2 regions of the Streptomyces sp. NPDC001068 genome follow, and region 2 is predicted to be linked to the other one. Evidence: riboswitches for the same ligand, from Rfam matches in the RefSeq annotation. Region 2 holds a riboswitch; the other holds the start of a gene.

Region 1 (11,934 bases), on a different contig from region 2:
GAACGGCCCTCGATCTGCCCCTTGGTGGCGTTCGCCAGCACAGCCTCCGGCTGTGCCTCGGCTGCCGCTCCGGTGGTCTCGATCGGTGCGGTCACAGTGACCTGACCCCTCTCACCGGTGGTGACCGGCTTTTGTCCGCCGCGGTGGGCGGCTTGGTTCGCTTGCTTGTTGCGCGGTGGGCGCCAAAGGTAACGGCCCGACTGTCCACGAGACCCATCGGCCGGTACGACGTACTGGCCCGCAGGATCGGTGACTTCGCGTCTGAGAGGCGAGTCTTCAATGCAGTGGTGATCACGCGCCAGGCCTGATGGAGAAAGTATGCGCAACCGTGATGACGATCTGGGTTTCCGGTATCCGGACGAGTGGACACAGAGGTCGGACGGAATCGATTCCGACAAAAGTCCCAACTCCCCACCGAACAGCCGAGTCTACGCGCGGAGATACCCTCGCGACTGCCCATCGACCCCCGCACACCGCCATGCGGACGCGAGGGAGGCGGGGGGGGCGGACACGAACCGAGGACCAACCACCGAAGTGACCGACGTCACTCGCCTCATTGTCATGCGCTTTTCAGGGCTGCTCCTCCGTTTCCTCCCCGCGAACAGAGTGGCCGATCAGGATTTCGGTCATTGCTTGCCGAACCGAATTCACGGGGCCGGCTTCATTGCCTTCATCGCCGTTCCGCCGAACGCCTCCCACCAGTCGCGTGGGCCGGTCCGCGGCAAGCGCAACAGCAGCGTGAACGGCTGCGCGCCCAAGCCGTGATACCGGCGCACGACCGACGCGGGGCGTCGGCAACAGAAATCCGGGTGGGCGGCAGAATCATTCGCCGCCCACCCGGATTTCTCTGGTCCGGCAACCGCGTTCGCGGTGCCCGTCGCTCAGTAGGTCCTCGGACCGGGATAGCCGTAACCGCCGGCCGGTGCCGGCGGCAGGGCCGCATGCGCCTCACGGTCGTAGAACGGGCGGGCCGCGGCCCGCATCCACATCACCACCGGGTCGTACTCGTCGGTCATCGCGACCGTCGACACCGGCAGCCCGTCCGGCACCACGCCGACGGACTGCTGCATCATCGCCCGGACCGAGTCCACGGCCGGCGGCGACGTGTCGTACACGTCGAGCCCGATCGCGAGATACGGCGTGCCGATCGACGGTTGCACCCAGGCACGCCGCAGCGAGCGGACCGCGGGGGTGCGGTGCGCGTTCTGCGTCAGCAGGGCGTAGAACTGCGGGATCTCGATGGCCGGTTCGGCCAGCCGCAGCGGCCCCGCGGGCTGCCGCTCCAGGCCCGTCGCGATGCGGCGCAGGTCCGTCCAGGGGATGCCGACCCCGCCGCCGGGAGCGTGCGGGTTGAGCCACAGGCCGAAGTGGTCGGGATAGAGCGTGCGGGCCACGTCGAGCCCGTCGACCACCTCGTAGGAACGGTTCCAGCCACTCGCCGACAGTTCCTGTGCCGAGGTCACACAGGGCGCGTAACCGTGGCCCTCGACCTCCATGTTCCCGTACTGCGCGTCGGGAGAGCCGCCCTGGCCGTGCCACAGGAGCATCCAGACCTGGCCCGAGGACGGCGTGGCGAGGGCGCGGAGGAGTGCCTCGTAGGCGTCGTAGCGCCCGGGGGTTACCTGGCGCAGCATGTGCTCGACCTGCCCGGTCGCCGCGGTGCCGCTGGCGCTCACGTGTTACCGCCCCTTCATTTGTCGCCCCGCGTTCGGGGACAGCTTAAGCGTCAAGGCAGCGGGGGCCGATTGTTCGTCGGGGTGCGGGTTTCGTCGTGGCCCGGCGCGCGGTTCCCCCTGCCCCCGGGCCGGCTGCCCCAGGTCGTCTCCGGCGGCCGTACCGGCCGTTCCGTCGTGGCCGTACCGGCCGTTCCGTCGTGGCCGTACCGGCCGTTCTCTAGTGGCCGTACTGGTAGAAGGGGCGTACGTTCTCCCGCATCCAGTGGCCCACCGGGTCGTCGGCCACGTCGAGCAGGACCAGGTTCACCGGCCAATTCAGCGGGATCCGGCCCAGCGCCCTGCCCAGCGCCTCCAGGGGCAGCGCCCGGATGTCCCCTTCCCACTGGGAGAGTTCGACGCCCACGAACATCACCGGGTCCGCCGTCTCGACCACCGCCAGGCAGCGGCGGGCCGTGGCGACCACGCCGGTCTGCGCGAACTCGGCGGAGGCGGCGGCCAGGAAGTCCATGGGGTCGTCCTGCCAGTCCGGTTCGTACAGCCGGACCCGGCCGCCCGAGGCGGGACCGTCCAGTTCGCTGCGGCCGCCGCGGCACAGCTCGGCGACCGCCTCCGGCGGCAGCGGGACACCCACCATGCCTCCGGGGTTGACGGCGATGCCGACCTGCGGGGGCAGGCCGCGGGCGAACTCGACGGCCGGGGCGACCGTGTACGACAGGTGCGAGCCCGTCACCTGGCGGAACTGCTCCTCGGAGCTGAAGACCGGGACGTACACCCGGCCCTCGATCTCCGTGGTGGGCAGGTCGAGGGACCCGCTGTGCGGGCCGCCGCCCTCCGGCAGCGGGATCCACAGGAAACTGCGGGCGAGTACCTCGATGAGCCGTCCCGCCGCCGCGGGGACGCCGAGGGAGGCCGACAGGACCTCCTCCAGTTCGTTGCCGGGCCAACCGCCGTGCGGGTGGGGGTGCGCCTGTGCCGGGAAGTCCGCGGGAATGTCCGCCGGGAAGTCCATCTGCCTACCGCCTGCTGGAAACCGCTGCTGCTGAGTCTCAAAAGGCTAGCGGGTGGCTGTGACAATGCCTCGTCCCGTGAACCGCCCCGCTGCCCGGCGGCCCTACCCGGCGAGGTTCTCCGGCTCGCGGAAGGCGATCCGGCGCAGCACGTCCGCCGCGTCCCGGTCGAGGAGCACCGCCGATCCGACGCCCTCGGGCAGCCCGCCCCGCGCCACCGCGCGCACCAGGCGGGTGGCCGCGTGGCGGTGACGCAGGAAGGCGTACCGGGAGACGCCCCGGCCCCGCGCGCGCTGGCCCTGCAGTGCCGTGCCGGGCGTGACGTCCAGGAGCAGCAGGTGCAGGGTGCCGCCGCGGCGGCGGGCCGCGCGGGCCAGCCAGTCGCGCACCCAGGCCTGGGTTCCGCAGTCGTGCACCACCACGCCCTCGCCGGTGCGCAGCGCGCGGCGCAGTCCGGCGTAGTGGGCGAGGCGGACCAGCGGGCGGTAGACGGCGTACGGCAGGAAGCGGGCCAGGCGGGCGTCCCAGCGGTCGCGGGTGTCCTGCGAGTCGACCCGGAGGCCCTGGACGGTGCGGTGCATGAGGGTCGATTTGCCGCTGCCGGGCAGTCCGGTGACCACGACCAGGTCACCGGGGCCGAAGAACAGGCCGTGCGGGCTGCGGCCGGCCCGGTCGCGCAGGTCGCGGACGACTCGTGCCGGGCGCTGATCGCACCGCTCGCGGGCCGGGGCCGCCGGCTGGCCGGGCAGGGCGATGCCTGACGTCGTCGCGTATGCCGTGGTCCTTGTCACCGTGACCGTCCTCCCTGGGGGCTCAGGAAAGGTTCTCCCCACTTATCGTAAAGAGAAGGTAATGGACGGTGTCTCGCGGTTCCGTCCGCTTCCGGCCACAGGCCTGTTACAAAGCCCGGCCGGGCATGCGATGATGTCCGCGCCAACTGCATACCGGCCGTTTGAATCCGCGCGGGAGAGTCCTCGGCAGTCTTCGCCGGGGCGCCGAAGGAGCAAGTCCCTCCCTTGAATCTCTCAGGCACCGTTACCGCGCGGGCGAGGCACATCTGAAAAGCGGGCCGCCGTACCGGCGGTCCCACCCAAGGTGCAAGCCGTGACCACTTCGGTGGTCGAGGCGAACCTCTCAGGTTCCGATGACAGATGGGGAGGACAGACCTCGCCTGTCATGCCCTGGGATCTTTGGGAGACGACCGACCGATGAGCAGTTCCGACTCCGCCGCACTCCGCCGTACCGCGCTCGATGCCCTGCACCGTTCGCTCGGCGCCACCATGACCGACTTCGCCGGCTGGGACATGCCGCTGCGCTACGGCTCCGAGCGCGACGAGCACGTCGCCGTGCGGACCAGGGCCGGCCTCTTCGACCTCTCCCACATGGGCGAGATCGCGGTGACCGGCCCCGAGGCCGCCGCCCTGCTGAACCACGCCCTGGTCGGCAACATCGCCTCCGTCGGCGTCGGCCGCGCCCGCTACACCATGATCTGCCGGACCGACGGCGGCATCCTCGACGACCTGATCGTCTACCGGCTGGCCGAGACCGAGTACCTGGTCGTGGCCAACGCCTCGAACGCGCAGGTGGTCCTCGACGCGCTGACCGAGCGGGCCGCCGGCTTCGACGCCGAGGTGCGCGACGACCGGGACGCGTACGCGCTGATCGCCGTCCAGGGGCCCGAGTCGCCGGGGATCCTGAAGTCGCTCACCGACGCCGACCTGGACGGCCTCAAGTACTACGCCGGTCTGCCCGGCACCGTCGCCGGCGTCCCGGCGCTGATCGCCCGCACCGGCTACACCGGCGAGGACGGCTTCGAGCTGTTCGTGCAGCCGGAGCACGCGGTCGCCCTGTGGGAGGCCCTCACCGAGGCCGGCGCCGGTGTCGGCCTGGTGGCCTGCGGGCTGTCCTGCCGGGACACCCTGCGCCTGGAGGCGGGCATGCCGCTCTACGGGCACGAGCTGACCACCTCGCTGACCCCCTTCGACGCCGGTCTCGGCCGGGTGGTGAAGTTCGAGAAGGACGGCGACTTCGTGGGCCGCGAGGCGCTCCAGGAGGCCGCCGACCGGGCCGCCGCCGAGCCGCCGCGGGTTCTGGTCGGCCTGGTCGCCGAGGGCCGCCGGGTGCCGCGTGCCGGGTACCCGGTGGTGGCGGACGGCAAGGTGATCGGCGAGGTCACCTCCGGCGCCCCCTCCCCCACGCTCGGCAGGCCGATCGCCATGGCGTACGTCGACGCGGCGCACGCGGCCCCCGGCACCGAGGGTGTCGGCGTCGACATCCGGGGCAGCCACGAACCGTACGAGGTCGTGGCCCTGCCGTTCTACAAGCGCCAGAAGTAGACCCCCAGCGGCCGGCCCAGAAGGAGACACTGGGCTCGGCGGCGCGTGAGCCTGCGCACATTTGCGCTGCTCACGCATGTTTCCCGCAGTCTTCTTCCCTCACCACTCCCCCGCGTACAGGAGAATTCACGCCATGAGCAACCCCCAGCAGCTGCGTTACAGCAAGGAGCACGAGTGGCTGTCGGCCGCCGCGGACGGCGTGTCGACGGTCGGCATCACGGAGCACGCGGCCAACGCGCTCGGTGACGTCGTCTTCGTCCAGCTCCCGGCCGTCGGCGACACCGTCACCGCGGGCGAGTCCTGCGGCGAGCTGGAGTCGACCAAGTCGGTCTCCGACCTCTACTCGCCGGTCACCGGTGAGATCACCGAGGTCAACGAGGACGTCGTGGACGACCCGTCCCTGGTGAACTCGGCCCCCTTCGAGGGCGGCTGGCTGTTCAAGGTGCGTTTCGCGGACGAGCCGGCCGACCTGCTCTCCGCCGACGAGTACACCGCCTTCACCGCCGGCTGAGACGTCGCGGAAACCAGGAGTCGTAGGAAACAGGAGTCGTAGAAACAGATGTCCGTTCTGAACACGCCCCTGCACGAGCTGGACCCCGAGGTCGCGGCCGCGGTCGACGCCGAGCTGGTGCGCCAGCAGTCCACCCTGGAGATGATCGCCTCGGAGAACTTCGCTCCGGTCGCGGTCATGGAGGCGCAGGGCTCGGTCCTCACCAACAAGTACGCCGAGGGCTACCCCGGCCGCCGCTACTACGGCGGCTGCGAGCACGTCGACGTCACCGAGCAGATCGCCATCGACCGGGTGAAGGAGCTGTTCGGCGCCGAGTACGCCAACGTGCAGCCGCACTCCGGTGCCTCCGCCAACCAGGCGGCCCTGTTCGCACTGGCCCAGCCCGGCGACACCATCCTCGGTCTGGACCTCGCGCACGGCGGCCACCTGACCCACGGCATGCGCCTGAACTTCTCCGGCAAGCAGTTCGACGTGGTCGCGTACCACGTCGACGACGCCGGTCTGGTGGACATGGCCGAGGTCGAGCGGCTCGCCAAGGAGCACCGGCCCAAGGTGATCATCGCCGGCTGGTCGGCGTACCCGCGCCAGCTGGACTTCGCGGAGTTCCGGCGGATCGCCGACGAGGTCGAGGCGTACCTGTGGGTCGACATGGCCCACTTCGCCGGCCTGGTCGCCGCCGGTCTGCACGAGAACCCGGTGCCGTACGCCGACGTGGTCACCTCCACCACCCACAAGACCCTCGGCGGTCCGCGCGGTGGCATCATCCTGGCCCGCCAGGCGTTCGCGAAGAAGCTGAACTCGTCCGTCTTCCCGGGCTTCCAGGGCGGTCCCCTGGAGCACGTGATCGCGGCGAAGGCGGTCTCCTTCAAGGTCGCCGCCTCGGCGGACTTCAAGGAGCGCCAGCGTCGTACGGTGGAGGGTGCGCGCATCCTCGCCGAGCGGCTCACCGCGCCCGACGCCCGCGAGGCCGGGGTGAACGTCCTGTCCGGCGGCACGGACGTGCACCTGATCCTCGTCGACCTGCGCGAGTCCGAGCTGGACGGCCAGCAGGCCGAGGACCGCCTCCACGAGGTGGGCATCACGGTCAACCGCAACGCCGTCCCGAACGACCCGCGTCCGCCGATGGTCACCTCGGGGCTGCGGATCGGCACCCCGGCGCTGGCCACCCGCGGCTTCACGGCCGAGGACTTCGCCGAGGTCGCGGACGTGATCGCCGAGACGCTGAAGCCGTCCTACGACGCGGCGGCCCTCCGGGCCAGGGTCGAGGCACTGACCGTGAAGCACCCGCTTTACCCCGGTCTGAACAAGTAGTTCCCTGGTGGGGGCACCCGATGGCGTGTGCCCCCACCCCTTTCCAAGGAGTTCCCCCGTGGCCATCTCGGTCTTCGACCTGTTCTCGATCGGCATCGGGCCGTCGAGTTCCCACACCGTCGGCCCGATGCGCGCGGCCCGCATGTTCGCCCTGCGCCTGCGCAACGAGGGGCTGCTGGACTCCGTCACCTCGATACGCTCCGAGCTGTACGGGTCGCTCGGCGCGACCGGCCACGGGCACGGCACCCCGAAGGCGGTGCTGCTCGGGCTGGAGGGCGCCTCGCCGCGCACCGTCGACGTGGAGCACGCCGACGAGCGGGTCGAGGCCATCAGGACCGGCGGACGCCTGTCCCTGCTGGGCGAGCACGAGATCGCGTTCTCCTTCACCGCCGACCTGAAGCTGCACCGCCGCAAGACCCTGCCGTACCACGCCAACGGCATGACCCTGTGGGCGTACGACGCCTCCGGGGCGGAGCTGCTGTCCAAGACGTACTACTCGGTCGGCGGCGGGTTCGTGGTCGACGAGGAGGCGGTCGGCGCGGACCGCATCAAGCTGGACGACACGATCCTGAAGTACCCCTTCCGCACGGGCGACGAGCTGCTGCGCCTGACGAAGGAGACCGGCCTGTCGATCTCCGCGCTGATGCTGGAGAACGAGCGCGCCTGGCGAACCGACGAGGAGATCCACGAGGGTCTGCTGGACATCTGGCGGGTGATGCAGGCGTGCGTCTCGCGCGGCATGTCCCGGGAGGGCATCCTGCCGGGCGGTCTGCGGGTCCGCCGCCGGGCCGCCGTCACCGCCCGCCAACTGCGCGCCGAGGGCGACCCGCTGGCGCACGCGATGGAGTGGATCACGCTCTACGCGATGGCCGTCAACGAGGAGAACGCGGCCGGCGGCCGGGTGGTCACCGCCCCCACGAACGGCGCGGCGGGCATCATCCCGGCGGTCCTGCACTACTACATCAACTTCGTTCCCGGCGCCGACGAGGAGGGCGTGGTCCGCTTCCTCCTCGCCGCCGGCGCGATCGGCATGCTCTTCAAGGAGAACGCCTCCATCTCCGGCGCCGAGGTCGGCTGCCAGGGCGAGGTCGGCTCCGCCTGCTCGATGGCGGCGGGCGCGCTGGCCGAGGTGCTGGGCGGCTCCCCGGAGCAGGTCGAGAACGCGGCCGAGATCGGCATGGAGCACAACCTCGGCCTCACCTGCGACCCGGTCGGCGGCCTGGTCCAGATCCCCTGCATCGAGCGCAACGGCATGGCCGCGGTCAAGGCGGTCACCGCGGCCCGCATGGCCATGCGCGGCGACGGCTCGCACAAGGTGTCCCTGGACAAGGTCATCAAGACCATGAAGGACACGGGCGCCGACATGAGCGTCAAGTACAAGGAGACGGCGCGGGGTGGGCTGGCTGTGAACATCATCGAGTGCTAGCGGGGCCGGCTAGCGGATCAGGGGCAGCGTCGGGACGCCCAGCAAGGTCTCCGCGAGGGCGCGGTCCAGCGGGCTGACGTCCGGGGGACAGGGGCCGATCAGGACCTCGGCCACGCTGGCCAGGTGATACACCTGAAACGCGGCCTCGGGATCGATGTGCCGGACTCCGCGCAGTGGTTCACGCAGGCCCATGACGGTGACCAGGAGACGCCCCGTCCTGTCCCGCTGAGAGGCGTGGACCGACCAGCGTTCCTCGTCCACCCCGGTGAGCGCGGCGTCCGCGGGCAGCGTGATCTTCAGGGGCGCCGCTGTCCAGCGGTCCATGTTCAGCCGGTAGGCGAAGGGGCTCAGATAGCCGCCCGGATCGGCCAGGAACCGCTCCACCATGTGGGATCGCGCCCGCACGATCTGCCCCACTCCAGTCAGGAAATCCCCGTACAGCTCGTCCCGGGCCGTCTCCCTCACCCGCGAGCACACCTTCGCGTACGACAGCTCCGTCTCGCGTACCGAGCGAACCAGATCGTCCATCGTGGAGGGCTGGTCGGTCAGGTCGTCCCAGCGGGCGAAGAGCCGGTGCCATTCCTCCGGAGTCCTGGGGGTGACGGCAGGAACCGTGTCGCGGGGCCGCTCCAGCAGGACCTGACCGAGCCGGCCGAACCGCACGATCGGGAAGGCATCGGCGCCGGACTCGTAATTGCCGAACAGACACCAGCCGAGGAAACCCGCCACCAAGGCCGCGTCCACCCCGCCCCGACCGCCGAAGAGGGCGCCGACATGGGCCAGCGCCATGCCGTAGCGGTTGCCCGGCGCAAGCAGCACGGCCGTGAATTTTTGGGCCGTCTCGGCGTCCCAGGCACTCGTGATCTCCGCCTGCTGGCAGAGGATCGCCGACGCCTCCGCGAACTGCTGCGGATAATAGGGCGCTTCTTCCAGCCCCTCCGGCTTGCCGTTCAACAGGCGGACGCGGTCCTGGTAGAAGCCACAGAGCTGAAGCTGGCGGCCGAGCATCTCCGCGGAGACGTCGTGCAGGCCGGCCAGCCCTCGGTCCGGCGGTGACCAGTCCTGCGCGAAGTACGGCAGATCCGGCGGACGGTAGTCGGCGCCAGCCCAGTTGAGGCCGTCGATCTCCGCCTGCCGTTCGTCCGGTTCCAGCCGGCACCATTCGGACAGCGGGGTGAGCACGACGTTGGCCTGCCGCCAAGCGTCCAGGTGCCGGAAGGCCTGCACGACCTCCACCATGTTCAGTACGACCTGGAGCCGGGCCCGCACCAGGCGGGAGCCGTGGTCCGAGATCAGGAAGTCGTGGAAGTGGCGCAGTTCGTGGATCGTCACGCTCAGGCTCGATACCGCGTCCAGGAAGCCCTCGGATGTGGTCGCGGCAGCCGGATCGGGAGTCTCGGAACCTATGGAGAAGCGGCTGATCCGCTCCCAGGCCGCAGCGGACTGCGCGTGCAACGAGATTCCGGGGAACTTGGGGTCGAACTCGCCGTATCCCGAACTCATACGCTGCACCTCGGGCTCGTCGTCGTGTCCCGGACTCGGTCTGTCGCGCTCCCGGAGTCGTTCGGGTGCGCGGTGTCTCAGCCGTCGCCGTCCGGCGTCTGCCTCGCGCCCGCGACCAGTTCCACCGCAGCCCTGATCTCTGCTTCCGAGAGAGGCCGTTCGCGGGAGCCGAGTTCGACCCTGCCGTGCGGTCCCTCGACCACCACCTTCTGGCCGTCGCCCCGCCGCCGCAACAGGCGGTACAGCTCGGGGATCACGGGCTCCTTGAAGAGAAGTGTGCCGGCCAGCGTGACCACGGCGGTGACGGTGCCGAAGTCAAAGGCGAACCTGCCGGGGTCTTCGGCGGGCCCCTTCGACAGCACGACCCCGCCGTTTCGCTCGACGATGCCGGCGATCTCCTCGCCCACGTCCAGGTCGGTGAAGAACCTGATCTTCGGGCCGGTGTGTCGCTCCACGACAACCCCCTCCCACATGCGGCCGACAGCTGCCCCCCCACGGCAGCCCGAACGACAGTACAAAACGGCCGTAACTTGCGTCAACTCTCTTTATTCAACTGCACTTTACGGCCACACTGGGAAAGCGGCTCGCGCCCTCGTGCGAGCCGCGCGCACGTTCCCGTGCGCAGCATCGACCCGCTCCGCGAGCGCCCCACCGCCGCAGCCCGCAACGCCGCTCAGTTCTTCGACACAACTCCCCAGGGGGCAGGGACATGGACGAACCGGAAAACGTCGACGGCCGCTTCGTGAAGGCGGAGAGACTGCTGCAGGGGCTCGCCATGGCTCTGATGCGGCTCGGCGTGGAACTCGACATCAGGGGTGCCGATGACAGCGACTGGCTGCGGCTGGTGCGTCAGTTCTACGTGCTGAGCTCACTCGGCGAGGACCAGTTCGTCTCCATCGCCGGCGAACAGGGCGCGGGCAAGACACTACTCGCCCGGAACTTGTACCCAGAAGCCGCCGACTGGCTGGAGGACAATACCGGCGTGGGCGAGAAGTGCCCGGTGGCCATCATCGAGCGAGCCGGCTTGGAGGAGCCGCGGGGAGTAGTGGTCCTTCGGCGGTCGGGCGTGGACGCGGAACGCAGCGGACAGCTTGTGGACTATCGCTACTACACCGTCGGCCAGCGTGAGGAGTGGCGCCGGCAGGTGCGCAGCGAGAACCCCAAGGTGCTGCTTACCCAGCTCGAGGTACCTCTCGGTTTCTGGCAGTTGGAAGGCACCGGATTCGTGCTCCTACCCGGTCTGGAGCGCGGCCGGGCGCAGACACAGTGGCAGGAGCTGATGAAGATCGTTCTGGCCACCAGCCCAGCCACGCTGCTCGTCGCCGACGAACAGCGGCTGGCCAACGCCGGACAGCCCGAGCTGCTGCGTCTGCTGCGCCGGGACGAGGAGGAACTGCACCTGGTGGTGGCCGTCTCCCGGTGTGAGGCCTCCGCTCCCGAGGTCATCCATGACCGTACGGCCCGTGCGGCGGAGGTCTTCGGAGTCGGTCCGTCGGACGTCGTACCCGTGGGCAGGGACGGCTCCAGCCCGAAGGACTGGATCACCACGCTCAGGTCCCGGATCGACGCCAAGCGCGGGAGCGCCCGGGACAGTCGACGGTTGGAGACCGACCTGCTGCGGGAGCTGATCCGGCGGGAGCTCGCCGGTGTCCTGCGAACGGCGAAGGCGGCTCGTGACCGCAAGGCTCTCAAGAGCGAGGTCGCCGACCAGATCCAAGGGCTGCTGGACGAGTTCGACGCGGCGAGCGACACCCTCCGCCACGCGCTCGCACCCAAGGTGACCGAGCACTACGACCAGCACATGACCCGGGCCTCAAGCCGCCTGACAGGGCTGCTGAGCGACAACGGCGGCTGGAAGGAGGGCACCCGGCGCGGCGCCGAGTTCCTGCGGCTGCGCAGGAACGAGCGCGACAACCGTCTCGTCGAGCTGGTGCAGAATGCCTGGCTGACCCCCGCGCAGCCGGGTCTTCCCGGGCCCAACGCGGCATACTTGGGGAGCATCGAGTCGACCGTCGACACCGAGCGCCAGATCCGGCTGGCGGCCTTCACCGGGTCACTCACCGATGGCCGTCTCGACCGGGATGTCGCGCTGGTGCTCACCGGACGCCCTCCCGTCGAAGGCACCGACGCACAGTCGGGCGAGGTCCGGACCGCCGCTTCACCC
Region 2 (11,934 bases):
ACTCGGTCGGCTCGATCATGAGCGTGCCGGCCACCGGGAAGGACATCGTCGGTGCGTGGAACCCGTAGTCGATGAGCCGCTTGGCGACGTCGTCGACGCTCACGCCGGTCGCCTTGGTGAGCGGGCGCAGGTCGATGATGCACTCGTGCGCGACCAGTCCGCCGGGGCCGGTGTAGAGCACGGGGAAGTGCGGCTCCAGCCGCTTGGCGACGTAGTTGGCGCTGAGCACGGCCACCTGGGTGGCGCGCTTGAGCCCCTCGCCGCCCATCAGGCGGACGTACGCCCACGAGATCGGCAGGATCCCCGCGGAACCCCAGGGCGCGGCCGAGATCGGCCCGACGCCCGTCTCGGGGCCGGCGGCCGGCTGGAGCGGGTGGTTCGGCAGGTACGGCGCAAGGTGGGACCGTACGGCCACCGGGCCGACGCCCGGGCCGCCGCCGCCGTGCGGGATGCAGAAGGTCTTGTGCAGGTTCAGGTGCGAGACGTCGCCGCCGAAGTGCCCGGGCTTGGCGACCCCGACCAGGGCGTTGAGGTTGGCCCCGTCGACGTAGACCTGGCCACCGGACTCGTGAACCAGGGCGCAGATGTCCGCGACGTGCTCCTCGAACACACCGTGGGTGGACGGGTAGGTGATCATCAGTACGGCGAGCTGGTCGCGGTGCTGCTCGATCTTCGCCCGCAGGTCCTCGACGTCGACCTCGCCGTCCTCGGCGGTCTTCACGACGACGACCTTCATCCCGGCCATCACGGCGCTGGCGGCGTTGGTGCCGTGCGCGGAGGAGGGGATCAGGCACACCGTGCGCTGCTCGTCGCCGTTGGCGCGGTGGTAGGCGCGGACGGCGAGCAGACCGGCCAGCTCGCCCTGCGAGCCGGCGTTGGGCTGCAGCGACACCTTGTCGTAGCCCGTGACCTCGGCGAGCCGCTCCTCCAGCTCCCGGATGAGCGTCAGGTAGCCCTGTGCCTGCTCGGCGGGGGCGAAGGGGTGCAGCTGGCCGAACTCGGGCCAGGTGACCGGCTCCATCTCGGTGGTCGCGTTGAGCTTCATGGTGCAGGAGCCCAGCGGGATCATGCCCCGGTCCAGCGCGTAGTCGCGGTCGGCGAGGCGGCGCAGGTAGCGCAGCATCGCGGTCTCGGACCGGTGCTCGTGGAAGACGGGGTGCCCCAGGTAGCCGTCCTCGCGCAGCAGCGCCTCGGGCAGGGTGTCCGCGGCGGCCGTGTCCAGGGCCTCGACGTCGCCGTCGACCCCGAAGGCCGCCCACACGGCACCGAGCTGGGCGCGCGTGGTGGTCTCGTCGCAGGCCATGGAGACGTGGTCGGCGTCGACGAGGCGCAGGTTGACCCCGTTCTGCCGGGCGGCGGCGGCCACCTCGGCGGCCTTGCCGGGCACGCGCGCGGTGAGGGTGTCGAAGTAGGCGCCGTGCACGAGCTCGACGCCGCCGGCCTCGAGCCCGGCGGCCAGGATCGTGGCGTAGCGGTGGGTCCGCCGCGCGATGGCCCGCAGCCCCTCGGGGCCGTGGTAGACGGCGTACATGCCGGCCATCACGGCGAGCAGCACCTGTGCGGTGCAGATGTTGCTGGTGGCCTTCTCACGGCGGATGTGCTGCTCACGGGTCTGCAGCGCGAGCCGGTAGGCCTTGTGCCCGTCGGCGTCGACGGAGACGCCCACGAGCCGGCCGGGCAGGCTGCGCGCGAACTTCTCCCGCACCGCCATGTAGCCGGCGTGCGGCCCGCCGAAGCCCATCGGCACGCCGAACCGCTGGGTGGTGCCGACCGCGATGTCAGCGCCCAGTTCGCCCGGCGAGGTCAGCAGGGTCAGCGCGAGCAGGTCGGCGGCGACGGTGACCAGGGCGCCCAGCCCGTGCGCCTGCTCGACGAGCGGCTTGATGTCGCGTACGGCACCGGAGGCACCCGGGTACTGGACGAGCACGCCGTTGATCTCGCGCGCGGCGAGGTCGGCCGGGATGCCGTCGCTGAGGTCCGCCACGACGACCTCGACGCCGGTCGGCTCGCACCGGGTCTCTATCACGGCGATCGTCTGCGGCAGCGCGTCCGCGTCGACGACGAAGACGCCCTTCTTGTTCTTGCCCATGCGCAGCGACAGGGCCACGGCCTCGGCGGCGGCCGTGCCCTCGTCGAGCAGCGACGCACCGGAGGTGGGCAGTCCGGTGAGGTCGGCGACCACGGTCTGGAAGTTCAGCAGCGCCTCCAGCCGGCCCTGCGAGATCTCCGGCTGGTACGGGGTGTACGCCGTGTACCAGGCGGGGTTCTCCATCACGTTCCGCAGGATGACGGGCGGCGTGAAGGTGCCGTAGTAGCCCAGCCCGATCATCGAGCCGAGCACCTGGTTGCGGTCGGCCAGCGAGCGGAGCTCGGCCAGGACCTCGGCCTCGGTGCGCGCGCCAGGCAGCTCCAGCGAGTCGGCGTTCTTGATCACGTCCGGCACGGCGGCGGCCGTCAGCTCGTCGAGCGAGCCGTACCCGACCTGGGCGAGCATCTTGGCCCGGGCCTCGTCGTCGGGTCCGATGTGGCGCTGCTCGAAGGGGATTCCCTGCTCTAGCTCGGAGAGCGGAACACGCTGGGCGGTCATGGCGGAGGCCTCCTGGTCTGACGCGACCTTCGAGGGGTACCCCGGCACGGGTACCCCGACGGCCTCCCCCTCTGTCATCTCAACCTGAGAGCTTCGCCGGACACCCAGGGGTGTCCGGCTTTCACCGTCGGTGAGAGCGGACGCCGACGACGTCCGCCCTGCTTTCCAGAGTGACCTCGTCCGTGCGGTACGTGGGCCTGAGAGATTCCGGGGAGGATTTGCTCCTTCGGCGCCTCCGGTGTCCGGAGGACTCTCCCGCACGGGGTCAGCAGCCGCTTGCCAGCCTACCAGCGAGGGCAACACACGGGCCTTCGAGTGGCCGCCTCCTTCAATGTGCTCTTTTGTAGTGCTTACGAATGAGTTGCGACCTAGTGGAGGGCCCGTGCAGACCGACATCGATCCGCGCAACCTGATCGGCCGCAAGGCGTTCGACCGCAACGGCACGAAGATCGGCACGATCGACGAGGTCTACCTCGACGACGCGACCGGGGTGCCGGAGTGGGCGGCCATACGCACCGGCCTGTTCTCCCGGGACGCCTTCGTGCCCCTGGAGCCGAGCGAGCTGGTCGAGGGCACCCTCAAGGTCCCCTTCGACCGCGCCCTGATCAAGGACGCCCCCGACTTCGGGGTGGGCCGCCACCTCTCCCCCGAGCAGGAACTCCAGCTCTATCACCACTACGGCCTGGACACCACGGCCCCGCCCCCTCCGGACCACGACTTCGGCAAGCTGGCGGGAACGGAGGACACGGGGGCCTGACCGGGGGCCGCCAAGGGGTCACTCACCGGCGCTGCGGGGGGATTGTCGCCGTGTGCGGGGCCGCGTCGCCGCCGACCGCAGGCGGGAACCGGCTGGCTCAGCGCCCCGCCAGGGGCGCGGGAACCCCGTGACCGGCTGCCCGGTCCCCACCGCCCGGCACGTACCGTCACCCCTGCACCAGCGGCAGCGGGTCCACCGGTTCCAGCTCGGGATCGTCGACCCGGAAGGTCCGCACCCGCCCCGGCTCCACCGCCCAGGGCGTCTCGAACCGCACCGTCACCCGCCCCAGCCCGCTCCCCTGCACCCATCCGTGTCCGTACCCGGCATGCCGCACGTCGTGCCCCGCGGGCCATCTCCGCTCGCTGACGGCCTCCTGCTCGGCGACCGGCTCGGCCGTCTCCTCCTCGGCCAGGATCTCCGCCGCCTCACCCGCCGCCTGCGCGAAGAGGTCCTCCTGGGTGTAGTCGGCGAGCCCCGACACGCCCACGCCCAGCAGCCGCACCCCGCCCGTCGTGTCCACGGAGTCCAGCAGCCGCGCGGCGGCCTCCCGCACCACCGCCGGGTCGTCGGTCGGCCCCCGGAGCGTCTCCGACCGGGTGAGCGTGGAGAAGTCGTAGCGCCGCACCTTGATCACGATGGTCCGCCCGGACAGCCCGGCCGCCCGCAGCCTGCGCACACACCGGTCGGCCAGCCTTCGTACCTCCATGCCCACCCGCAGCCGGTCGTGGATGTCCACGTCGTAGGTGTCCTCGACGGACACCGACTTGGCCTCCCGCTCGGCGACCACGGGCCGTTCGTCGCGGGCCAGCGCCATCGCGTACAACGCCTGACCGTGAGCCCTGCCCAGCAGCCGCACCACCTCGTCCTCGCCCGCCTCGGCGATCTCGTCGACCGTGGCGATCCCGGCCCGTCGCAGATGGTCTCCGGTCGCCGGCCCGACACCCGGCAGGGTCCGCACGGGCATCGGCCCGAGCATGGCCCGCTCCGTGCCCGGCTCGATCAGCACCAGCCCGTCCGGCTTGGCCTGCTCCGAGCCGATCTTCGCGAGCATCTTGGAGGCGGCGAGCCCGACCGACCCGGAGAGCCCCGTGGCACCCCGTATGTCCGCGCGCAGCCTCTCCCCCACCGACCTCGCCGATCCCGCGTCCCAGGCCACCTCACCCGCCTCCAGGTCCACGAACGCCTCGTCCAGGCTCAGCGGCTCCACCAGCGGTGACAGCTCGTGCAGCAGCGCCATCACCTGCTCGCTGATCGACCGGTACAGCCCGAAGCGAGGCACCAGGTACGCGGCGTTCGGCGCCAGCCTGCGGGCCTGTGCCATCGGCATCGCCGAGTGCACCCCGAAGACCCGGGCCTCGTAGGAGGCGGTGGCCACCACACCGCGCGGTCCGAGCCCGCCCACGACCACGGCCTTTCCGCGCAGGCTCGGCTTCGACGCCTGCTCCACGGAGGCGTAGAAGGCATCCATGTCGAGATGCAGGATCGTGGGCGCGTTTCTCACACCTTTGATGCTGCACCACAGCACTGACAATGCCCCGGCACGCGACCGTGCCGGGGCGTCACAGAGCCGTACGGGTGCGGGCCGGCCCCTCAGACCGCCTTGTTGCGGCGGCGGGCCAGCTCGTCGGCGGGGTTGTGCCCGACCAGCGTCTCCCCGGTGTCGACGCGCTCGCCGTGCAGCTGGGAGAGCGCGCTCTCCACGTCGTGCCACACCACACCGACGGCGATCCCGAAGACGCCCTGACCGCCCTGGAGCAGCGCGTGGACCTCGTCGGGCGAGGTGCACTCGTAGACCGTGGCGCCGTCGCTCATGAGGGTCATCCGCTCCAGGTCGCGGAAGCCGCGTTCCCGCAGGTGCTGGACGGCGGTGCGGATGTTCTGGAGGGAGACCCCTGTGTCCAGGAACCGCTTGACGATCTTCAGGACGACGACGTCCCGGAAGCTGTACAGGCGCTGGGTGCCCGAGCCGTAGGCCGGACGCACGCTGGGCTCGACCAGACCGGTGCGGGCCCAGTAGTCGAGCTGCCGGTACGTGATGCCGGCCGCCGCACAGGCCGTGGGCCCCCGGTAGCCGAACTCCTCGGTCGCCATGGACGCCGCCCCTCCGCCGCTGGGCACTGCCGTCGGCCGCTGCGGAGCCTGACCGGCCGTGCTGCCGTGCTGGGGATCCCCCCGGCCCGAACGAAGTTGAGAGCTCGAGGGAGGGTACGGACCGCTCTCCCCGAGACCGCGTCCCGGGACACCCCCGGCCATACCGTCGCCGCTGCTTCTCACGCCGACCTCCGTCCTTGACCTGCCTTCTCGACGGTAGGCAGTCACCAGGGGTGCGTCAACGATCGCCACACTCGGCACGCCGAGTGATAATCACCCTAGGAGTGGTTTCCCGTGCCCCACCGCGGGGAAAGGCTAGCCGAATGCTCTGCCGGGAAGGCGTAGGACGCTCTCAGTGGCCGCTGGCAATTGCCCGTGAGTTCCAACCGTGACCTGCCGTCATCCGGCCCGCCACCGCCCCCTCGGGAGACGGCCGACAGGCCGGTCGGCAGGCCCCTCACTGGCTGCTGGTGCCGAAGTCCTCGGGCGAGATCTGGTCGAGGAACTCGCGGAACTTCTCCACCTCGTCCTCCTGTTCGTCCGGGATCGCGATGCCGGCGTCGTCCAGCACCGTGTCGCTCCCGTAGATCGGCGTACCGGTGCGCAGCGCCAGCGCTATGGCATCGGACGGGCGGGCGCTCACCTCGACGCCGCTGGCGAACACCAGCTCCGCGTAGAAGACGCCCTCACGCAGGTCCGTGATGCGTACTTCGGTGAGCTCCTGCCCGACGGCCTCGAGCACGTCCTTGAACAGGTCGTGGGTCAGCGGCCGCGCGGGCGCCATGCCCTGCTGGGCGAACGCGATCGCCGTCGCCTCCCCCGGCCCGATCCAGATGGGAAGGTAACGGTCGCCTCCCACTTCGCGCAGGAGCACGATCGGTTGGTTGGAGGGCATTTCCACCCGGACACCTACGACATCGAGCTCGTTCACACAGCAACCCTAGGCCGTGCCCGGGATGTTTGGGTAGTCGGGCCCGGAACGCGCGCCCGATCCGGCCTCGGCCCGGGTCCTGTCACGGCGGTCACGGCAGCCGCACCCCGAGAGCGGTCTGCACCAGCGCGGCATGCAGTTTCACCGTGAGCGCCGCCAGCTCCTTCGTACGGGCCTCCGCGTGGGCCCTGGTCTGCGGATTGCGGTGCCGCTTGAGCGGAGCCACCACCTGGTCCACCAGGCCCGCCTCACGGTCGGCGGCCGCCTTCATCGCCCGCAGATGCCGCGGCTCGATGCCGAATCTGCCCAGCTCGGTCACGAGCCCGGCCACGGTCACCGCCTCGGAGTCGTACACGCCGTCCTCCACCGGAGTGAGCAGCCCGTACGACTCCCACTCCGTGAGACGGTTCTCGTCGATCTCGGCGGCCGCGAGCAGCTCGTCCCGGCCGATGCGCGCCACCGCGGGCGCCTCGGGCACGATCGCCACCGTCTCGCCGTCCCGCTGCCGCCCCAGCACGGGCAGCTGTACTGCCTCACCGCGCTCCATGGCGTCCAGGTACTCCCGGATCACCTTCAGCGGCAGGTAGTGGTCCCGCTGCATCCTCAGGACGTGTCCGAGACGCTCCACGTCCCCGGCACTGAACTTCCGGTACCCGGAGGGGGTCCGTCGGGGTTCGATGAGCCCCTCGGACTCCAGGAAGCGGATCTTTGAGATGGTGACTTCGGGGAACTCGTCGCGCAGCACGTTCAGCACCGTGCCGATGCTCATCAGCCCGGATTCCGTGGCGGCGGTGCCGTTGCCGGTACCGCCGCTCGGTGTGTGCAGCATGGACCCTTCTTCCCTGGGGCCCCCGCACGAGGTCCGCAGGGTCAGATGCCCTGCCGGCTCGCGTAGAAGACCAGCCGGTACTTGCCGATCTGGACCTCGTCACCGTTCGACAGGGCGACCTGGTCGATGCGCTCCCGGTTGACGTAGGTGCCGTTGAGGCTGCCCACGTCGGCCACCGTGAACGAACCGTCCGGCTGGCGGCGGAACTCCACGTGCCGGCGCGAGACCGTCACGTCGTCCAGGAAGATGTCGCTCTGCGGATGACGGCCGGCCGTGGTCAGGTCGCTGTCCAGCAGGAAGCGACTTCCCGAGTTCGGGCCACGGCGCACCACCAGCAGCGCGGAACCCAGCGGCAGCGCGTCGACGGCCGCCTGGGCCTCCGGCGAGAGCGCCGGGGCCTGGGTCTGCCCGGTGACCTCGGCGTCGTAGGCCTCGAGGCCGGAGATCGAGATCGTGGACGTCGTCTCCGACGCCCGCTCGGGCACGGCGCCCGCGCGCAGCGGGGCACCGCAGTTGGAACAGAAGCGGGCGTTCTCCGCGTTGCGGTTACCGCACCTCGTACAAACCAGGGCCGACATGGACGGATCCTCCTGCCGCGGCTGCCCCGCCGGGACGTTGGACGCGTGCGGACCGGAGGTAAACCCTCCACCCGCACCTGAGGTTGACGGTTGCCCGAAACCTATGCCGCCGGACTGGGACGGGTCAACTGACGGCGCGCCCTGACCTCCCGAAATGTCACCCCCCGGACCAGCCACCTGATCCCGGAACAGCGGACGCTGACCGTCCGCGTCGGGCTGTGCGCGATGACGGGCGGTCGCGTTGTCGCTGCCCTCTCGCGCGCTCTTGCCGAACAACTTCGAAAACAACTTCACGGGCGATTCCCCTTGACCGAAACAGACCCGCCCGTGGGGCAGGACGAACCCTGACTCAATAAACCGGCCGACCCGGACAACCACACAACGTCCGTATCCACCAGACAGTTTCCACCACGCCCCGGTTCCCCGGTGCGCCGACCCCCCGCATCCTCATGCCCTCGCCGGACGTCCCGCATGCACCACCGGTTCACTGTGAGGTCGACCGAGCGTAGTCAGGCTGCTTCGCCGGTCGCAAGGCATCCACGACGATCTTGGTCGATCGTTCGACGGTCACAGTCGCCTGTTCCTTCTCCAGGGTCTGCACCACGCCTCCGGGGATGTTGAGAGCCGGTTCGAGGTCCTGCGGCTTGCCGATCACCTTGAAAACGAAAGGCTGGGTGATCTTGTTCCCGTCGACGCTCACACTCTTGCCGGAATCCGTCAGGTAGGTGCCGGAGATCACGCGCACGCCGTTGACCTGGATCGCCTCCGCACCGGCCGCGCGCAGCTCCTGGATCGCGTCGAGCAGCATGTCCGCCTGCACCGTCCCCTTCGGGTCGTCGACCGTCATCGTGATGCCAGGACCCTGAGCCGCCACGGTGCCCGCCAGAATGCCGAGTTGCCTCTCCTTCTCGGCCGTCTGCCTGCGCGCCTCCGCCGCCTGGTCGGAGCTGCTCTGCAACTCCTGACGCTGCTTCTCCAGTCCTGTCCTCTCGTCCTCAAGACGCTGAGTACGGTCGTCCAGTTCATCGAGGATGCGAACAAGATCTTCCTGGCGGGCACCGCGCAGGGCGCTGTCGTTGTCGCTGTTCGACGCCACCTGCACGGCGAGCCCGAATCCGAGCCCGAACAGGAGCACGGCGACGATCAGTTGGGCCCGGCTGACCCGCGGCGGCCACAGTCCCTGGACCAGTCGCCGCCTGCCGGTCAGCCCGTCCCCGGGCTTCGACTCGTCGGCGGAAACGGCTTCCGGCGCCGCGGAGGGCACCTCGGCGGGCAGTTCCCTGCGCAGCCGGTGCTCGGGCTGGTTCTCGTGCTCGCTCATACCGCTCACGCCCGGAAGACGTGCCGTCGGATCGCCGCGGCGTTGGAGAAGATACGGATACCGAGGACCACGACGACGCCCGTGGACAGCTGCGAGCCCACGCCCAGCTTGTCGCCGAGGAAGACGATCAACGCGGCCACCACCACGTTGGACAGGAACGACACCACGAAGACCTTGTCGTCGAAGATCCCGTCGAGCATGGCCCGCAGACCGCCGAAGACGGCGTCGAGCGCCGCGACGACGGCGATCGGCAGATACGGCTCGACGACCGCCGGAACCTCCGGACGGACCAACAGTCCGGCCACGACGCCCACGACGAGGCCAAGTACGGCGATCACGATGTGCCCTTCTCAGTCTTCTCGGTGTACGGCTCGGCCGTACGTACGATCACGCTGGGTGCGGCGGGCAGCCGGACGTCACTCTCCGTGGAGATCGTCGCCCGGATGTCGAAGTTCTCCTCCAGGGCGTGCAGGTACAGCCCGTCGGGACTGTCCTGGAACCTGGAGCTGAGCTTCTCCCCGTCCCCCACCGCCAGCACCGTGTACGGCGGTACCAGCGGCCTGTTGTCGACCAGTATCGCGTCTCCCGCGGCCCTGATCGCGGACAGGGCGGTCAGCCGCTGCCCGTTGATCGAGATCGCCTCGGCACCCGAGGCCCACAGCCCGTTCACGACCCGCTGCATGTCGTGGTCCCGCACCCGGCCGGTGTCGGAGAACCCCGAGGTCTCCCGCGGATTGTCCGCGTCACCGCCCGAGGAGGCCTCCTTGGCGTCGTTCACGCTCAGCTTCACCCCGGGGCCCCGGACCGCCGTCGCACCCGACAGGATGCCCACCAGGTCCGCCTGCCCGCTCCCGCCGCTCTCCTTCAGCGCCGCACGCTGACGGGCGCTGACGTCGTCACGGAGCTTGTCGACGTTGCTCTCCAGCTTGTCGGCCGCCGCCGTCTCACGGTCGATGCGGTCGATGAGCTCCTGCCGCTCCTTGGCCACGACCGGAGCCGTCACCCGCGCCTGCGCGGCCCCCACGGTCACCACCAGGGCCGCGAGTACCAGACCGCCGGCGAGGCCCAGCCTGGCCCGGAGGGTCTTCGGCATGCCGCCGGCCTCCCCGAGCGCCCGCTTGCGGGCCGCCGCCTGCGCGTACCCGTCGTCGAGGCTGTGGTCCATGACGTTGGTGATCAACGACATGGAGGCGTCCAGGCGGCGCGACCGGGTGGCGCTGCTCCGAACGGGGGGTTGCTGCGGCATGCCGCACATCGTCGCACGTTGCCACCGGTACCTCCGAATGGCCCCACCGGCGTGCCGGACAGGCCCCCCTCGGGGGACACCTGTCCGGCACGCGCGCGTGCGGTGCGATGCGGTGGGGTCAGCGTCCGGCGCTGTCCACGATCGCCGACCACTCGTCCAGCAGGGCCTGCGCGGAGGCGTCGTCGGGACCCTCCGCCCACAGATGGGTGACCGCCTCGGCCGGGTCGGGCAGCACCATCACCCAGCGCCCGTCGGTCTCCACGACCCGCACCCCGTCCGTCGTGTCCACGGAACGATCACCGGCCGCCTCGACGACACGTCGCATGACCAGGCCCTTGACGGCCCACGGGGTGGCCAGGTCCCGCTTGAGGACATGGGCCCGCGGGATCCGGGCGTCGATCTGGCTGAGCGTGAGCTGCGTGCGCGCCACCAGCCCGATCAGACGCACGAAGGCCGCCGTACCGTCGTACACACTGCTGAACTCGGGGACGATGAATCCGCCCTTGCCGTCACCCCCGAAGATGGTGCCCTCCTCACGCCCCACGCGCGTGAGGTCGTCGGGTGAGGTGGTCGTCCACTCGACCTGGGTGCCGTGGTACGCGGCCACCTGCTCGGCGATCCGGGTCGTGGTGACCGGAAGCGCCACCCGGCCGCTGCGCCGCTCGGCGGCGACCAGGTCGAGCATCACCAGCAGCGCCCGGTCGTCCTCGATGATGCGGCCCTTCTCGTCCACCAGGGACAGCCGCTCGCCCACCGGGTCGAACCGGACGCCGAACGCGGCCCCGGAGGACGCCACGATCTCGCCGAGGCGCACCAGCCCCGCCCGCCGCTGATCCGCCGTCTCCGTGGGCCTGGCCTCGTTGAGACCGGGATTGACGGTCAGCGAGTCCACACCGAGCTTCCCGAGCAGGCTGGGCAGGACGAGCCCGGCGCTGCCGTTGGAGGCGTCGACGACGACCTTCAGGCCGGCTTCCGCGATCCCGGTCGTGTCGACGTTGCGCAGCAGCGACCCGGTGTACGAGTCGAAGACACTGGCCGGGAAGTACAGGTCACCGATCTCACCGGGGAACGCCCGGCGGTACTCCTGTCGGGCGAAGATGCGGTCCAGCTTGCGCTGGCTGGCCTGCGACAGGTCGGCGCCCTGACCGTCGAAGAACATGATGTCCACGGAGTCCGGCACCCCGGGCGAGGTCCGGATCATGATGCCGCCGGCACTGCCCCGCGCGGTCTGCTGCCGTGCCACCGGCAGGGGCACGTTCTCCAGGTCGCGTACGTCGATGGCGCTGGCCTGCAGAGCGGAGATGACCGCCCGCTTGAGCGCACGGGCACCGCGGGAGTGGTCCCGGGCGGTGGTGACCGTCGAGCCCTTCTTCAGGGTGGTCGCGTACGCGCCTGCGAGCCGCACGGCCAGTTCCGGCGTGATCTCCACGTTCAGGATTCCGGAGACGCCACGTGCGCCGAAGAGATGCGCCTGCCCTCGGGATTCCCAGATGACGGAGGTGTTGACGAATGCGCCGGCCTCGATCGTCTTGAACGGATAGACGCGGACGTTGCCCTGCACGATCGATTCCTCACCGATCAGGCACTCGTCACC

Evidence for each region. A riboswitch is a leader RNA that binds a small molecule or an ion and turns the genes downstream of it on or off. The one in region 2 is predicted to bind glycine.
Region 1: it holds a riboswitch for glycine, as region 2 does, so the genes downstream of both, gcvT (glycine cleavage system aminomethyltransferase GcvT) here and gcvP (aminomethyl-transferring glycine dehydrogenase) in region 2, are expected to answer to the same signal.

Annotation. Positions count from the first base shown of each region.
Region 1 is NZ_JBIAYD010000011.1:385,866-397,799, forward strand. It holds gene ACFY3I_RS30780 (ABC transporter permease) at 1-95, opposite strand, end outside; gene ACFY3I_RS30785 (hypothetical protein) at 535-765, shown strand; gene ACFY3I_RS30790 (enhanced serine sensitivity protein SseB C-terminal domain-containing protein) at 882-1,676, opposite strand; gene ACFY3I_RS30795 (enhanced serine sensitivity protein SseB) at 1,894-2,685, opposite strand; gene ACFY3I_RS30800 (AAA family ATPase) at 2,788-3,474, opposite strand; glycine riboswitch at 3,637-3,734, shown strand; gene gcvT (glycine cleavage system aminomethyltransferase GcvT) at 3,892-5,019, shown strand; gene gcvH (glycine cleavage system protein GcvH) at 5,153-5,530, shown strand; gene glyA (serine hydroxymethyltransferase) at 5,579-6,841, shown strand; gene ACFY3I_RS30820 (L-serine ammonia-lyase) at 6,900-8,267, shown strand; gene ACFY3I_RS30825 (hypothetical protein) at 8,277-9,770, opposite strand; gene ACFY3I_RS30830 (hypothetical protein) at 9,848-10,225, opposite strand; gene ACFY3I_RS30835 (hypothetical protein) at 10,480-11,934, shown strand, end outside.
Region 2 is NZ_JBIAYD010000013.1:1,955-13,888, reverse strand. It holds gene gcvP (aminomethyl-transferring glycine dehydrogenase) at 1-2,587, opposite strand, end outside; glycine riboswitch at 2,763-2,855, opposite strand; gene ACFY3I_RS32845 (PRC-barrel domain-containing protein) at 2,970-3,344, shown strand; gene ACFY3I_RS32840 (DNA polymerase IV) at 3,511-4,845, opposite strand; gene ACFY3I_RS32835 (MerR family transcriptional regulator) at 4,935-5,618, opposite strand; gene ACFY3I_RS32830 (bifunctional nuclease family protein) at 5,893-6,366, opposite strand; gene ACFY3I_RS32825 (MerR family transcriptional regulator) at 6,458-7,195, opposite strand; gene ACFY3I_RS32820 (FHA domain-containing protein) at 7,237-8,067, opposite strand; gene ACFY3I_RS32815 (DUF881 domain-containing protein) at 8,258-9,094, opposite strand; gene ACFY3I_RS32810 (small basic family protein) at 9,100-9,432, opposite strand; gene ACFY3I_RS32805 (DUF881 domain-containing protein) at 9,429-10,340, opposite strand; gene ACFY3I_RS32800 (sugar phosphate nucleotidyltransferase) at 10,459-11,934, opposite strand, start outside.